DNA from 2 places in the Shewanella sp. M-Br genome. Region 2 is predicted to be linked to the other one. Evidence: predicted binding sites of a transcription regulator. Region 2 holds the regulator's gene; the other holds the start of a gene.
The links. Region 2 encodes sigma-54, which starts transcription at its own class of promoters, with help from an activator protein. Its sites were predicted from a motif close to GTTGGCACGNNNNTNGNNT; they were not measured.
Positions count from the first base shown of each region.

Region 1: the regulator sigma-54 is predicted to act here: its motif matches at 5,785-5,803, upstream of AAA952_RS14890 (TorF family putative porin).

Region 1 is NZ_BJBV01000017.1:33,537-41,609, reverse strand. Features, by position in the region: gene AAA952_RS14930 (GGDEF domain-containing protein) at 1-1,660, shown strand, start outside; gene AAA952_RS14925 (DUF3016 domain-containing protein) at 1,704-2,228, opposite strand; gene AAA952_RS14920 (hypothetical protein) at 2,508-2,816, shown strand; gene AAA952_RS14915 (hypothetical protein) at 2,952-3,266, shown strand; gene AAA952_RS14910 (DUF4240 domain-containing protein) at 3,280-3,789, opposite strand; gene AAA952_RS14905 (hypothetical protein) at 3,917-4,297, shown strand; gene AAA952_RS14900 (response regulator) at 4,380-5,177, shown strand; gene AAA952_RS14895 (HU family DNA-binding protein) at 5,337-5,609, shown strand; gene AAA952_RS14890 (TorF family putative porin) at 5,902-6,594, shown strand; gene rimK (30S ribosomal protein S6--L-glutamate ligase) at 6,654-7,559, opposite strand; gene AAA952_RS14880 (putative bifunctional diguanylate cyclase/phosphodiesterase) at 7,739-8,073, opposite strand, start outside.
Region 2 is NZ_BJBV01000010.1:53,821-61,893, reverse strand. Features, by position in the region: gene mlaF (phospholipid ABC transporter ATP-binding protein MlaF) at 1-431, opposite strand, end outside; gene AAA952_RS10200 (KpsF/GutQ family sugar-phosphate isomerase) at 1,075-2,052, shown strand; gene kdsC (3-deoxy-manno-octulosonate-8-phosphatase KdsC) at 2,052-2,603, shown strand; gene lptC (LPS export ABC transporter periplasmic protein LptC) at 2,600-3,160, shown strand; gene lptA (lipopolysaccharide transport periplasmic protein LptA) at 3,147-3,701, shown strand; gene lptB (LPS export ABC transporter ATP-binding protein) at 3,698-4,429, shown strand; gene AAA952_RS10175 (RNA polymerase factor sigma-54) at 4,537-6,015, shown strand; gene hpf (ribosome hibernation promoting factor) at 6,044-6,331, shown strand; gene ptsN (PTS IIA-like nitrogen regulatory protein PtsN) at 6,334-6,777, shown strand; gene rapZ (RNase adapter RapZ) at 6,774-7,628, shown strand; gene AAA952_RS10155 (HPr family phosphocarrier protein) at 7,615-7,890, shown strand.

The DNA of each region.
Region 1 (8,073 bases), on a different contig from region 2:
AATTCATGGTTTTGAGGCGTTAAGCCGTGGCCCTGAACACAGCCCGTTATACTCCCCAGTCCCGCTATTTCAGACCGCCGAACATCAAGGTAAATTAAGCGAGCTAGAAACCCTTTGTCGCCGTATTTCACTCGAGCAATTTAAGTTGCGCCAGTTTCAAGGCAAGCTGTTTATCAATATCTCGCCCAAGGCATTATTAGATCCAGCCCACCCTAAGGGCATGACCTTACAACTGCTGCAACAACTCGGCATAGCGCCATCACAGGTTGTGATTGAACTGTCAGAGCAATACCCCGCCGATGATATCGATTTACTCAAATCCTGCTTAAATCACTATCGTAGCCAAGGTTTTTTAACAGCGATCGATGACTTAGGTGCAGGTTATTCGGGTCTGAGACTCTGGTCAGAATTGTCACCTGACTATGTCAAAATCGACCGTCACTTTATCCATCAGATTGATTCGACTCCCGTCAAACAGGAATTTGTCCGCTCGATTGTGGAGTTATGCCAAAGTTTAACCTGCAAAGTGATAGCCGAAGGAATTGAAACGCAAGAGGAATTAGCCGTACTCAAACAACTGGGTATCGTCTATTGCCAAGGCTACTTACTCGGTCGTCCAGAAGTGCTCCCCTGCCGCGCGATGAAAGCGACCTTAGTGCCGAGCAATACTCAAATTCAACCTAGATACAGCGAATCGGCCGAGAGCCTGTGCACGAGCGCCATAACCGTAGTGCCTACACTTAAACTCAAATTTTTAAGTGACACCTTTATCTCGCAACCTGCATTACAGGCGGTTGTAGTGGTCGATAACCAGTTGCCACTCGGTATTATCAGCCGCGCGACCTTACTTGAACTCTTCAGCACACCCTATGGTCGCGCCTTACATGAAAATCATGCTGTGAGTGAAGTGATGGACCCGCAAGTCATCCAGATTGAGGCCAACGAACCATTATCCATCGTAAGTCAATTACTGACCTCAGAGAGTGCTAATACGGTAGCGCAACAGTTCATTATCCTTCGCCGTGGTAAACTACTCGGCATAGGCCATACCAAGGATCTGCTACAAAGGATCACAGAGCACAGAATTAAGATGGCGCGCCATGCAAATCCTCTTACAGACTTGCCGGGTAATGTGCCCATTCAAGAGGAATTAAAACGCCTTAAGATCCAAAAGAAACATTTTTATCTAGCCTATTTTGATCTGTGTAACTTTAAGCCCTATAACGATATTTATGGATTTTGCCGTGGCGATGAAGTGATTTGTGAAGTGGCGAATCTGTTACTGAAGTATAAAAGCGACAATTGCTTTGTTGGCCATGTCGGCGGCGATGACTTTGTCATTATCAGCACCTGTGAGCATATGATCAGCCGTTGCCAGCGAATTCTAGCGGATTTTGAAACCCATAAGCATTTATTTTATAGCGCAGATCACTGGCTGGCCCAGGAAATGCTCGCCGACGATAGAAAAGGTGAAGCCTGTTACCATCAATTGATCAGTCTATGTGTAGGCATTTTACCACCCGCACTCACCTTTAACGCCCATGAACACAGTCTATCGACCTTAAGCGCTAGGGCAAAAAAACAGGCAAAATCCGCAAATAACGGATTTTACCTGTTAGAAAATCATCTGATTATCGACACTCAGGCACTAACGGCATAGCTAAACAGCTTAAATCCTCAGCATTACCGACCGATATGAGTCATTAAAGTTGTGGTGCAATCGTCTTCTTTAACCACTCGGTTAACATTTTGGTTTCATACATAAAAGGTTTATCATTTAAAGATTGGATCCCACCCATATACCCCATATCCGACAGTTTTTCATCGCCCGCGATAATCACTTTGTCGTTTTCTATAACTTGATAGGAAAAAGTCATACGCGGCGGATAAATGTCCTTGATAATGCGTAAATCATTGGCGGTCGCACCAAATGTTGGACGCATATCACCCGCAAGATCAACATCGGTAATGGTCATTTCAAGCTTTTGATTTTGCTTTAAAATCTTCGCGGCTTCTTTATTGATGTTTTCAGTTAAGGTCTCAAATAAGCGCTTCTCATAACGGGATTGGAGCTCCCCTGATGATTTTATATCGCGATAATCTTTAGGACTTTGCCAAACAATTTTAACCACACCATCTTCGGTGACGGGATCCACAGGCGCTTCATCGGCCGCCCAAGCCGCACTGCAACTTAATACACCTGCGAGTAAAAGGGACTGAATTTTCATGTTTGCCTCCAAGGCCTAGATAACTTTCTTGAGAACTACAGTACAAAATCTAACCTGAACTAGAGCTTAACGCAAAACTGATATAAGTACAGAAAATGTGTCGTAAGCTTTTGTATAATTGAGTAAATATTATTTAACCATCACAACCGATACGTATCTTTTTGTATCTGAATTGCACCAAGTAAGTGCATAGTTATCAATTTGTGAACATTTCACGCGCATAACGACAAAAAAAGCGTTATCCTTCCGCTATTGTTTACATTGCCCACTTAATAAAAAATGAAATTCCCTGTTGTACCTGTGTTCATTCTTATCCTGTTTACCTGCGTCGTAAGTGCGATTTGGTTTATCTCCCCGAGTGACAAAAATACTGGCCCTAAAACTTGGTCAGCCTTTATCTACAACCATGGCTATGATTCAGGAAAGTATAAAAAAACTGATAACTTTGACAGCTATAATACCTGCCGCGATTTTGCACGCGAACAATCTGCCTTCTACGACAATGTGCCTTGGGAATGTGGATCTATGTGCCAGTTCGATACTCGTAAGCAAGGATTTCAATGCGAAGAAATGAAGAATGAGCACTAACTAACCATTCAGCATAGGTTCAATATTTATACAATAAACTCAGCTCCTCACAGTAAAACTCGTTTTCTTTACCGTCTAAGGATGCACGATTTAGAACTAACGTGTTAAACGTAATTTTTAACTTGGAGCTTACCTATGAACCTAAAAACGGCTTATCTATTCAACCCATATTCACGAAAACTCGCTTTATTGGCACTGCTGACAATTGGAACGAGTATCAGCCTTTCAAGCCATGCTGCACCATTGACCATCAGCCAGCAACAAGCTGTTACTGTTCATTTGAGTAAATTGGCTCAGGCGCAAAATGCGGCTGAGCATCAAATGACAGAGCAGCTTAAGCAAGATTTTAGTCAACAATTAACCGTTCAAGAACATGAGTTTATGAGCGACATCTGCCCTAAATACGGCATGACCTTCGATGTCACTACCAACGCTTGCTTGCGCTCGTAAGGTATTGCCAAGACTAAAATGGAAAACGGGCACTCAGTTCAGGGTATTGCAGCTTTAAATCCTTGGGCTTAGTGCTAAATTTTTTACCTACGGGCGTCGCCTTGCCCGATGGCATAAAGGGCAGTTCCTCACCGGTTCTATCTTCGTATAATTGCCCTGCAATAAGATCGTATTCATCCACAAAGGGATAAGCATAGGCATCTCGCTCTGGCCAAGCGACTAAACGTGCTAGGGTGTCAGGCTGATTAACCACACCTTCGAAAATTTCTTTACCGAGTGAAATCAAAAAACACCTAAACTCGGCAAAAGCATATTCAGAATCACAACCCGTAATAATGTAAGCCGCCCCCCAAACAGACCACAGATAACTACGGCGCATCTGCTGACCAAAGATTTTATCGAAAGCTTTTAACTCTTCATTACTCAATTCGGCAAGTTTCTGCTTCAGTGCTTGAGTCAAAGACTCCTGTGATTGCGCCGCTTCCATTCGCGTGACTAAACCCCAAAACTCAACTTCTGTCATAAACGTCACCTATTAGAGCCTCTAGCAAAAAGGCATATTCTACACGATATTACGGTTATACTGGACTCGGATTAGGGCATTTCCTACACTTGCTCATCTTCTTTGCTACTGGTGTGCACTTCAATCTATGCCTAAACGTCTTATACTACTGATCACGTTATATTGCCTCTTCAGCATTGCTGCACTTTGGCGTACTGTGATGACTCAATCCCTTGATGTATTCACCCTAGGCGTCCTCCCCGTACTCGTTGGCATACTCATACGAGCGCCGTGGTCTAGCTTAGTGTTGAAAATTTATATTGGCATGCAAACCTTAGGATTCTCGGCTCTGGGGATTACAGCAATTATTGCCTATCGCATTACCCCTGAGGATGTAAAAGTGGTTGTTTCTGGTCACAATATTCCTATGTTGCCACTCACAGTGAGCATTATTGTTATTTTACTCGTGCAGTATTGGATCGCATTTTCTAAGGTCACGAGACACTATTTGACCCGCCAAACTCAGTAATGGACTTTGTTGCTAAGCTGTTATCAACAGCGTAGCTTAGCGACCCAGTAAAATACTTACGACTTTTAACTTGAAGTAGACTATGAGCCATTTATCGCCCAGCGAACTTTCCATTCTTTTGGTAGAACCTTCAGAGACACAGCGTCGAATTATTATTCAGCGCTTACAACAAGAAGGCATTCTCAGCATTCAAACCGCAGAAAACATAGAAGCGGCTAAAGATATTATTGCTCGCCATAAACCTGACCTTATTGCGAGCGCCATGCATTTCGATGATGGCACTGCCATCGATCTCTTGGGCTACTTAAGGGCCAACGCTGACTGCAAAGATATCCAATTTATGCTGGTCTCGAGTGAGTGCCGCCGTGAGCAACTTGAAATATTCCGCCAATCGGGTGTAGTAGCGATTCTACCTAAACCCTTCAGTGCCGACCATTTAGGTACAGCATTGAATGCCACGATTGATTTACTCAGCCACGATGAACTCGACCTGAGTAATTTCGATGTACAAGATGTGCGCGTATTAGTGGTCGATGATAGCCGTATGGCAAGAAACGTCATTAAACGTACGATTGGTAACTTAGGGATGAAGCTGATTACCGAGGCCGAGGATGGCGCGCAAGCCATAGCGTTAATGAAACACAATATGTTCGACTTAGTGATCACGGATTACAATATGCCGAGTGTAGATGGGCTAGCTTTGACACAATTTATCCGCAATGAAAGCCAACAATCGCACATTCCCATCTTGATGGTGTCTTCCGAAGCCAACGATACCCACCTCAGCAATGTGTCCCAAGCGGGTGTAAATGCCTTATGTGACAAACCCTTTGAACCCAAACTTGTTAAAAAATTACTCTATCAACTGTTAGAAGAATAAAACCAGAATAAAACTTAAGTCACGAACTGAGTAAATATTCTGCACTTTACTGAACATCCTGCTGCACGCTAGACGCAAAAGGCTTTCCAAGTGCTAAACCTTATGGCATGTTAGGCACGCTTATTTCAAATAAATCTACGGAAAGAAGAGACAATAAAAATGAACAAAACTGAACTAATCGCCAAAATTGCAGAAAATGCCGATCTTACGAAAGTAGAAGCAGCACGCGCATTGAAGTCTTTTGAAGCAGCTATTACCGAATCAATGAAAAATGGTGGCAAAATCTCCATCGTAGGTTTCGGTTCTTTTGAAACAGCGACTCGTGCCGCTCGCACTGGCCGTAACCCACAAACGGGTAAAGAAATTCAAATTGCTGAAGCGACAGTGCCTAAGTTTAAAGCGGGTAAAACCCTACGTGACAGCGTAAACTAAGTTATAAAATTCAATACAACGCCTCCATTGTGAGGCGTTTTTTTTTGCCCAATCCCAGTGAAGCACTGAATGTTTTTTGCACAACAAAAGTGCGCCTCTGCCCCACAAACTGGCAAACAAAAACATTTCATTAACATTGCGAGTCCTAATACCTTGTTTTACATAGCATTGTAATAGTGGCATGTGATTAGCAAATCCTTCCTTAGAAAAAAACCAAGATGCACTAATGACCACAGCTGACTTTGAGTGTGCCAATGGTGAATCGATAAATAAGTCAATCGAGGGGATGAGCATGAAGAAATCACTGTACAGCGTTTTGGCCTTATCGACGGGAATGTTACTGGCAGGCAACGCCTTTGCAGCCGTATCAGGCAACATTGGCGGTACCTCTAATTATCTATGGCGCGGTGCGACCCAAACTAAAGATGCGGTCGCAATCCAAGGTGGCCTTGACTACAGCCACGATTCTGGATTTTATGCGGGAACTTGGGCATCGAATGTGGATTTTGGTGATGATACTAGCTACGAGCTTGATCTATATGCGGGTTATGGCGGCAGTATTACTGAAGACATCAGCTACGACTTTGGCTATCTCTACTACGCTTATCCAGACGCACCGGGCAGTATTGATTTTGGTGAGCTCCATGCTGCTGTCACGTGGAAATGGCTCGAACTGGCTTACTCCCAAGTCATCAATGCCGGTGACGATCTGGCCGCCGATCCTTTAGATAATAAAGATCTCAGTTATCTTGCCGCGACGGTATCCGTTCCTCTCACTGAAAAGCTGAGTTTATCAGTGCACTATGGTTACTCAAACGGTGATGTCGTCCAATCTTGGTTTGGCGAAGAGAATTATGCCGACTATAACGTGACTCTCAGTGCAGATACCAGCATAGGCACAGTGTCATTTATGGTCTCAGATACCGATCTCACCGATGATGATGCCAAACTAGTACTCGGATATTCCTACAGTTTTGATCTATAGGCTCTAAGCATAACAAAACGCCACCTTAAAAAGTGGCGTCGTTTTATCACAATCACCTACTAGGCAATAATTGACCGGTTTGTTTTACGGGCCGCAACCATTTTCTCGATATACTCAACAATGGGCTCAGTCACTGAAATCCCTGTTGTTTGCTCAATCCCTTCAATGCCAGGCGCCGAATTAACCTCAAGGATCAGTGGACCACGGTTAGAACGTAAAATATCTACTCCCGCGACAACCAATCCCATCGCCTTCACAGCGGCAATAGCCATTTTACGCTCAACAGAGGTGATTTTTACCACCTCACCACAACCACCTAAATGCAGATTTGAGCGGAAATCGCCCTCGGGACCTTGACGCTTCATCGAAGCAACAACCTTGTCACCGACAACAAAACAACGAATATCACTACCATTGGATTCTTTAATGTATTCCTGTACTAAGATATTCGCTTTGAGCCCCAAGAATGCTTCAATCACGCTCTCAGCAGCCGTTTTAGTTTCAGCGAGTACGACACCAATCCCTTGAGTGCCTTCGAGTAATTTAATGACTAACGGAGCGCCGCCCACCATATTGATGAGATCTGGGATATCATTTGGCTTATTGGCAAAACCCGTCACTGGCATGCCAATCCCTTTGCGGGAAAGTAGTTGCAGTGCCCGCAATTTGTCCCGCGAACGCGCAATGGAGATTGAATCATTCGCGGCATATACGCCCATCATTTCAAACTGACGTACAACGGCACAACCATAAAAAGTCACGCTAGCATGAATACGCGGAATGATGGCATCAAACCCAACTAATTCAGTACCTTCATAATGAATGCTAGGTTTAATAGAATTAATATTCATGTAGCAATTCAGCGTATTGATCACGACCGCTTCATGTCCACGACTTTGGCAAGCCGCGACTAAGCGTTGTGTTGAATACAACTGGGGGAATTGGGATAAAATACCTATTTTCATTGCTGAGTGACCAACTTAAGCATGAGTGAATAAACCGTTCTGCGGCACCAAAAGCACAGCGACAGAAAAAGGGGCTGATATTTGTCTATTGCTCAGTGTAAAGCAAGAAAATAATCCTCACCAGACGAAATCATTATGCTAATGAAATACTTCAAGACCTATCACACTCGGAACTCGGTTTAAGTTAACAGCGGCAGAATATACTTAGCCTCAAACTCCGTTGCATCTAAGGGACGAGAAAACAAATAACCTTGTAATACAGTACAATGGCGAGAAGTGCAAAACTCAGCCTGCTCAATTGTTTCAACGCCCTCAGCTACTGATATGACATTAAACCCATGGGCGAAGTTAAGTAATGCAGCGAGCAAACGAGTGTCTTTATCATCCTTATCATAGGAAGCGACAAAGCTTTTATCGATTTTCAGCACGCTAATGGGAAATAATTTGATATGTTCTAAGGACGAAAAACCCGTCCCAAAATCATCGAGGGCAAAACGCACCCCTAACTCGGCGA
Region 2 (8,073 bases):
TCACTTGGCATCATCTGGGCGGCGCCACGCAAGCCTACGGCTTCAAGCTTCATCAGCACGATAGTGCGAATAATGTCTTCTGGCAGACCAGAATGTTCGCGCAGCGCAAACGCCACGTTATCGAACACATTAATGTCGGTAAACAGCGCGCCACTTTGAAACAGCATGCTCATCCGCTTACGCAGACTAAATAATTCATTGCGACTCACGCCATGGATATCGTGGCCATCAAATAGCACTTGTCCGTGGTCAGGCGTTAATTGGCCGCCGATCAACTTTAACAGGGTCGTTTTGCCTATGCCGCTCGGCCCCATGATCGCCGTCACCTTGCCCCTTGGAATAGACAGGCTAATATCTTCATATATCACACGCTGACCGCGGCTAAACCCCAAATTACGGATCTCAACCAACGGCGTTTGTTCTTGAGTCATGCTTGATTCCGACATTTGCAAATGAGGTGATCCTAGTCTTCCGAGACTGACCAATCGAAGAGCCGCAAATTGTACGTAATTGCGCTTTAACCTACAACCGAATCGACACTATCGCCCTGCGATACTTTCAATTTGCCTCATTTACAGCGAAAATGCGCCCTAAGTTTTCACTCTGCACAGGTAAAATGTTACTTAATGTTTTCAACCTAGTTGCAGAATTGGCAGTATTGGCTAATTCGTTCGCACTTAGCTCACTCTTCGCCCACTTTTATCGGGGAGAGTCGATCCGCAATTGCGCAAAAGAGGCATCCTATAGGGTAATACCCGCTGCGATATGGGATAAATCCATTGAAATAAACGACAAAGACGATGATATTGCTCAAGACCTTATACCGCTAAACAGGGTATTGTGCATGCATAGCTGCCGCAGCTGAACTTGACGAGTCGGATCAATCGCTCTAGCCTGCCGCAATTGTTTTGTTGTTTTAGGGAATTCACCACAACGAAACATAAGCTAAATCGTCTGAAAACAAACTAAAACTTGGCAGAAAGCCTATTACATATCATCTTTATCGCGTACCAAATTGTGCTATTCCAATCCCATCAATGGGGCGACAAAGACAATGCAAAAAGAGAGATAGACATGGTAGACAAATCACAACTGCGCCAATGGGGCTGTAAAGTTATCGACATTGAAAAGTCAGCCCTAGACAATCTTTATCAATATGTTGATTCGGCTGAATTTGCAGAAGCTTGCGAGTTGATCCTTAACTGCACAGGCAAAGTGATTGTCATGGGAATGGGCAAATCGGGCCATATCGGCAATAAGATTTCTGCCACCCTCGCCAGCACAGGAACGCCCGCATTTTTTGTGCATCCGGGTGAAGCCAGCCACGGTGATCTCGGTGTATTAGCCGATAACGATGTGATTTTAGCGATTTCTAATTCTGGTGAGTCGAGCGAAATCCTCACCTTAATGCCCGTCATCCAACGTATGGGCGTACCCGTTATTGCGGTAACAGGCAAACCCGAATCGAACATGGCGCGCTTAGCTAAAGTGCATTTATGTATTGAAGTTCCAGAAGAGGCTTGCCCACTGGGACTCGCCCCAACGTCAAGCACTACCGCGACCTTAGTGATGGGCGATGCGATTGCCATTGCGCTACTACAAGCGAAAGGCTTTACCCGTGATGACTTTGCTATGTCCCATCCTGGCGGCGCTTTAGGGCGTAAGTTATTGTTAAAAGTCTGCGATGTCATGCATAGCGGTGATGACTTACCGCTCGTTAACCACGATATTTGCATCACAGAAGCCCTGTACGAAATCTCCAAAAAAGGCTTAGGCATGACGGCGATTATCGATGATCAGCGCAAGCTGGTTGGTATCTTCACCGATGGTGATTTACGCCGCGTTATCGATGCCGAAGTAAATCTACGCACTACACCCATCGCCGATGTGATGACCCGTAACTGCGTGACCATCACAGACGGTGTGTTGGCCGCTCAAGCGCTGCAAGTGATGGACTCAAAAAACATCAACGGATTAATTGTTATCGATAAAGACCGCCATCCAATCGGCGCTCTTAACATGCTAGACATGGTTAAAGCAGGAGTCATTTAATGCCACAGCAAGGATTTTACGGCCCAATCAGTGATGATGTGTGGCAACGCGCGCAAAAGATTAAACTGTTGATCTGTGACGTCGACGGGGTGTTTTCCGACGGTCGTATTTACCTAAGCAATAGCGGCGAAGAGCTAAAAGCCTTCCACACTCGCGATGGCTATGGCGTGCGCTCGATACTCACCAGCGGTTTTAATCTTGCGGTTATCACTGGACGTCAATCCAAAATCGTTGAAAACCGTATGACGGCGCTTGGGGTTACCCATATCTACCAAGGCGTAGACAATAAGTTCGAGCCCTATGAAGCATTGCTCGCACTCTATGGTGTTACCCCAGAAGAAGTGGCTTATATCGGTGATGATATTGTCGATCTGCCAGTGATGAATGTCGTCGGTTTAGCGGTCAGTGTTGCTGACGGCCACCCCTATGTACGCCAATACGCCCATTTTGTGACTACGCTCAATGGTGGCCACGGTGCACTGCGTGAACTCACAGATCTGTTACTCCTAAGTCAAAATAAATTCACTTCGGCCCATGGAATGAGTATATGAGTCGTGTGACACTCGCGATTATCGCTTTTTTTGGAACTGCACTAGCGCTTTACTGGCAGGTCCAGAACAAACACAGCGGTGATACCGATAACAGAGTAAAAGATCAAAATACCCCAGATTTCATCGTTGAAGATCTGCGCAGTGTTGAGTTCAATGAACAAGGGCTAGTCAATAGCCGTGTGACGGCGAAACACATGGAACATTATGATTCAACGAATCAAACTTACTTTACTCAACCTGTTTATCTTGTTTATCCAGACCAAGGTAAAGCACAATGGCAACTCAGAGCAGATCAGGGCAAGCTAAACAAGGAAACGGGCAAGGTTGTATTAGAAAACAATGTTATTATTGATGCCATTAGCCCAGAAGAACCGATCCAGACCTTGTCCACCAGTTATCTGGAACTCGATCTCAATACGATGATAATGACCTCTGACCGCACCATTTACGTCACAGGGAAAGATTTTAATATTCAAGGCCAAGGCCTTTATGCCGACCTCAACGCGCAAGAAGTGCAATTGACCAGTCAGGTAGTAGGAACATATGAAGCAAAATAACGTATTACTTGCCAGCCTAATGCTAATTATGAGCATGAGTGCTTTCGCGAAAGTGGGCGACTTAAAGCAAGAAGTCAAAATTAAAGCTGTGAGCCAAACTGCGGATATCAAAAACAACCAGATCATCTTCTTTGGTCCGGTTGAAGTTACCCAAGGCTCAATAAAAATCCAAGCAAATGAACTGCGTGCATTTTCCGCTGAAGGTGAAAATAGCAAAACTTTAGTCGCCACAGGCAACCCTGCTACGTATAGCCAGATATTAGACGATGGCCGTCCTGCATCGGCCAGCGCGAAAGAAATTCGTTACGATATGGCAAGCCGCACCTTAACACTGAAAGGTATGGCGTCATTAGATCAAGCGGGTAGCCAAGTTACAGGCAATTTAATCCGCTATAACATGATTCAACAGAAATTGATGGCCGAGAGTACTGGCAGTGGTGACGATCGCGTGATCACTATTATTCAGCCAGAAAACTATCAAGATGATGCTAAATCAGATGCTCCAGCGGATAAACCTGTGAAAAAGCAGGACTCTAAATGACCCAAATCACCTTAAGAGCACAAAATCTGGCGAAAAGTTACAAGAGTCGCCAAGTGGTTAAAGACGTCAGTCTGACGGTAAAAACCGGTCAAGTCGTTGGCCTACTCGGTCCAAACGGTGCAGGTAAAACCACGACCTTTTACATGGTTGTCGGGCTAGTGAAGAGCGATAAGGGACATATCTTTATCGACGATGATGATTTAACCGCAGATCCTATGCATCTGCGTGCCCGCAAAGGCATAGGTTACTTACCGCAGGAAGCCAGTATCTTTCGTAAGCTAACTGTTCATGACAACATCATGGCCGTACTGCAAACTCGTAAAGAACTTAAAAACGAAGAACGAGAAGAAGAACTAGAACATCTGCTCGAAGAGTTTCATATCACCCACATCCGTGACAGCCAAGGCATGTCATTGTCGGGTGGCGAACGTCGTCGCGTCGAAATTGCGCGGGCTTTAGCCGCTAATCCTAAGTTCATTTTGCTCGATGAACCGTTTGCCGGCGTCGATCCTATTTCAGTTATCGACATCAAGAAGATTATCGAACAACTCAAAAGTCGCGGCCTTGGCGTACTGATCACAGACCATAATGTCCGCGAGACATTAGATGTATGTGAACATGCTTATATTGTGAGTCACGGAAACCTGATTGCCGAAGGAACTCCAGCAGAGATCTTAGACAATCAGCAAGTTAGGGCTGTGTACTTAGGTGAACAATTCAGGCTATAGTTAATCGAGCGAAGCCAATGGAGGCAATTTATACCGCCATTGGGCTTCACTCAAGATAATAATAAGCGACCTCATCCAACAATAATAACGTAGGGATCAGCGGTAACATGAAAGCGTCACTCCAGCTCAAACTGGGTCAACAGTTAACCATGACGCCACAATTACAACAGGCCATACGTCTGTTGCAACTGTCGTCATTAGAACTGCAGCAAGAGATCCAGCAAGCATTAGATTCTAATCCCCTTCTCGAGCTGGAAGAGGATCAATTCGACGCCACTAAAACCCCTGTAAACCAAACGCTATCCGATACGGATTTCAGTGAATCTAGCACTCTGCCACCAGAAAAAGACAGCTCCACCATAGACACGGCAGAGTCGCTAACCAAAGAATCCATGCCCGATGAGCTCCCCATGGACACCACATGGGATGAAGTGTTTACCGCCTCCCCAAACTCAGGCCCCGGCGGCAGTCGTGAAGACGATATGCCCTTCCAAGGCGAGACCAGTGAAGGTTTGTACGAACACTTAGAATGGCAAAAAAACCTCACGCCGTTTTCTGAAACCGATTTAGCCATTGCCACCGCCATTATTGATGCAATCGACGATCAGGGCTATCTCACCCAAAGCACTGAAGAAATTCTCGAAGCCATGGGCAATCCTGAAGTTGAGCTTGACGAAGTCGAAGCCGTACTCAAGCGCATTCAGCATTTTGATCCCATAGGCGTTGCCGCCCGCGATTTAAGTGAATGCCTGCTGATCCAACTGTCGCATTTCGCCGCTGATACTCCCAACCTAGAAAACGCCCGTATGCTGATCAAAGATCATTTAGATCTGATCGCCGCCCGTGATTTTAGGTTGTTGATGCGTAAGACTAAATTAAAAGAAGATGAATTAAGGGATGGTATAGCACTCATCCAAACCCTCAATCCTCGCCCAGGTTTGTTGATCACGCCCAATAATGACGAATACGTTATCCCAGATGTGTCTGTGTCGAAGAAAAATGGCCGCTGGGTCGTTGAGCTTAATCCTGACTGCATGCCCAAAATCAATGTAAATCAACATTATGCTTCTATGGCACGCAGCACAAAAAACCAAGCCGATAGCCAATTTATTCGCGGCCATCTGCAAGAGGCTAAATGGTTTATTAAGAGTCTAGAAAGCCGTAACGACACTTTGCTTAAAGTTGCTAATTGCATAGTGCAATATCAGCAAGGTTTCTTTGAGTATGGTGAAGAAGCCATGAAGCCTATGGTGCTTAACGATATTGCTGAAGCGGTAGAAATGCATGAGTCCACCATCTCACGGGTCACAACTCAAAAATACATGCATACCCCTAAGGGACTTTTTGAACTAAAATACTTCTTCTCTAGCCACGTCGGGACTGACGATGGTGGTGAGTGCTCATCCACAGCAATCAGAGCCTTTATAAAGAAACTGGTGGCAGCGGAAAACCAGAAAAAACCATTAAGCGATAGTAAGATGGCACAACTTCTGGCAGAACAAGGGATCAACGTAGCCCGCAGAACCATTGCGAAGTACCGAGAGGCTATGCTTATTCCACCTTCTAATCAGCGTAAAAGTTTATAACCTACAGTGGATATCGGAGGACGTTTCTATGCAAATAAACCTAAGTGGACACCATGTCGAAATTACCGAATCGTTACGTGCATATGTAGAAGAAAAGTTTTCAAAACTTGAACGCCATTTCGAACAGATCAATAATGTGCACGTTGTGCTCAATGTTGAGAAAATGCAACAGATTGCTGAAGCGAGAATAAACCTCATAGGTGGTGAAGTTTTTGCAACTTCAGAGCATGCTGACATGTATGCCGCTATAGACGCCCTGATTGACAAGCTTGACCGTCAGGTTATTAAACACAAAGAGAAGTTAACAAAACACTAATAATGGAACTTTGTACCATACTGCGGCCGGAGTGCACTACCTGCGCCACTCCGGGCAGCAAGAAAAAGGTACTGGAACTCATCAGCGACTTAGTCGCTGCCCAGTACCCGACCCTCTCATCTCAAGAGATATTCGAAAGCCTAGTGGCGCGCGAAAAGATGGGGAGCACAGGTATAGGTAACGGCATCGCCATTCCACATGGTCGACTAGCCGATATAGATCAGCCCATTGCCATACTAATTAAGTGTGAAGAGCCGATAGCATTTGATGCTATCGATAAGCAACCTGTTGATATTTTATTTGCACTACTGGTGCCTGCAGACCAATGTCAGCAGCACTTAAGTACCTTGTCTTGCATGGCCGAAAAGCTGAGCGACAAGCAAATATTAAAGCAATTACGCAAGACGCATGATGAAACGGAACTCTATCAGGTAATCACTGGATGAAACTGGTCATAGTGTCGGGCCGCTCAGGCTCAGGCAAATCTGTCGCCCTTAGGGTACTCGAAGATCTCGGCTATTATTGTGTCGATAACCTTCCCTTGCCATTGATTGGCAGTTTGCTTGAGCAACTCAAAGGCAGTAACGATCTCGTCGCCATCAGTGTCGACGTGCGTAACATGCCTGAGCAGGATAAGGTCTTAGTGAAACAACTCGCTAGCCTACCTCCAGATACTGAGTTAACGAGCTTCTTCCTTAACTCCAGCGATAAAATTCTGCTCAAGCGTTACAGCGAAACCCGCCGTTTGCATCCTTTGTCGAAGAGCCGAGTCTCTTTGCAAGAAGCGATAAAGCTGGAGGGGAAACTGCTCGAGCCTATGTCAAAACTGGTCGATCACTACATAGATACGTCGAATTTGAATATCTATGATTTAAGCGACCAAGTCAGACAAATTCTCCTTGGTAGTGTCGATAAAGAACTCGTGATCAACTTCGAGTCCTTTGGCTTTAAGCACGGAATGCCCACCGAAGCCGACTTTATGTTCGATGTACGCTTTCTGCCCAATCCCCACTGGGAGTTGGCGCTGCGGCCATTGACTGGCTTAGATGAACCCGTGGCTGAGTTCTTAAATCGCCAACCACTGGTCAATAAGTTCATCTGGCAAATAGAAAATTTACTGGAGACTTGGCTGCCGCACCTCGAGCGTAACAATCGCAGTTATTTAACTGTGGCCATTGGCTGCACAGGTGGACAGCACAGATCAGTTTACGTCGCAGAGCAATTGGCAAAACGCTTTAGTAACGGTAAACATAAAGTTTATGCCCGTCATCGAGAGCTCAACAATGCCAAAGCTTGAACGTCAGATAACCATCTGTAATAAGCTCGGTTTACATGCCCGTGCCGCCACTAAGTTGGTGGTACTGGCTTCCGAGTTTGATGCGACCATCACCTTAATCCAAGGCGATAAACAAGCATCGGCCGCCAGTGTGCTTGGCTTGCTGATGCTTGAAACTGGCATGGGTAAAACCATCAAGCTTATCGCCGAAGGCCCAGATGCAGAGCCGGCTCTCGATGCCATTTGTGCCTTAATCGACGCTAAGTTTGACGAAGCCTGTTAGTTTCACTTCACACTAAGCACTTCATCGTTAGTTTCACTTCATGTCTAGTTTTAAAAACTTGCCATTCACACATGGCAAAACATTTGTCGCTCGACGATACAAGCCACAGGCGATTACACTAGCGGTCATTGCGCTGGCCTTAACCTTACCTTAGCCGTCTTAATCTATGTCATCGACTGACGC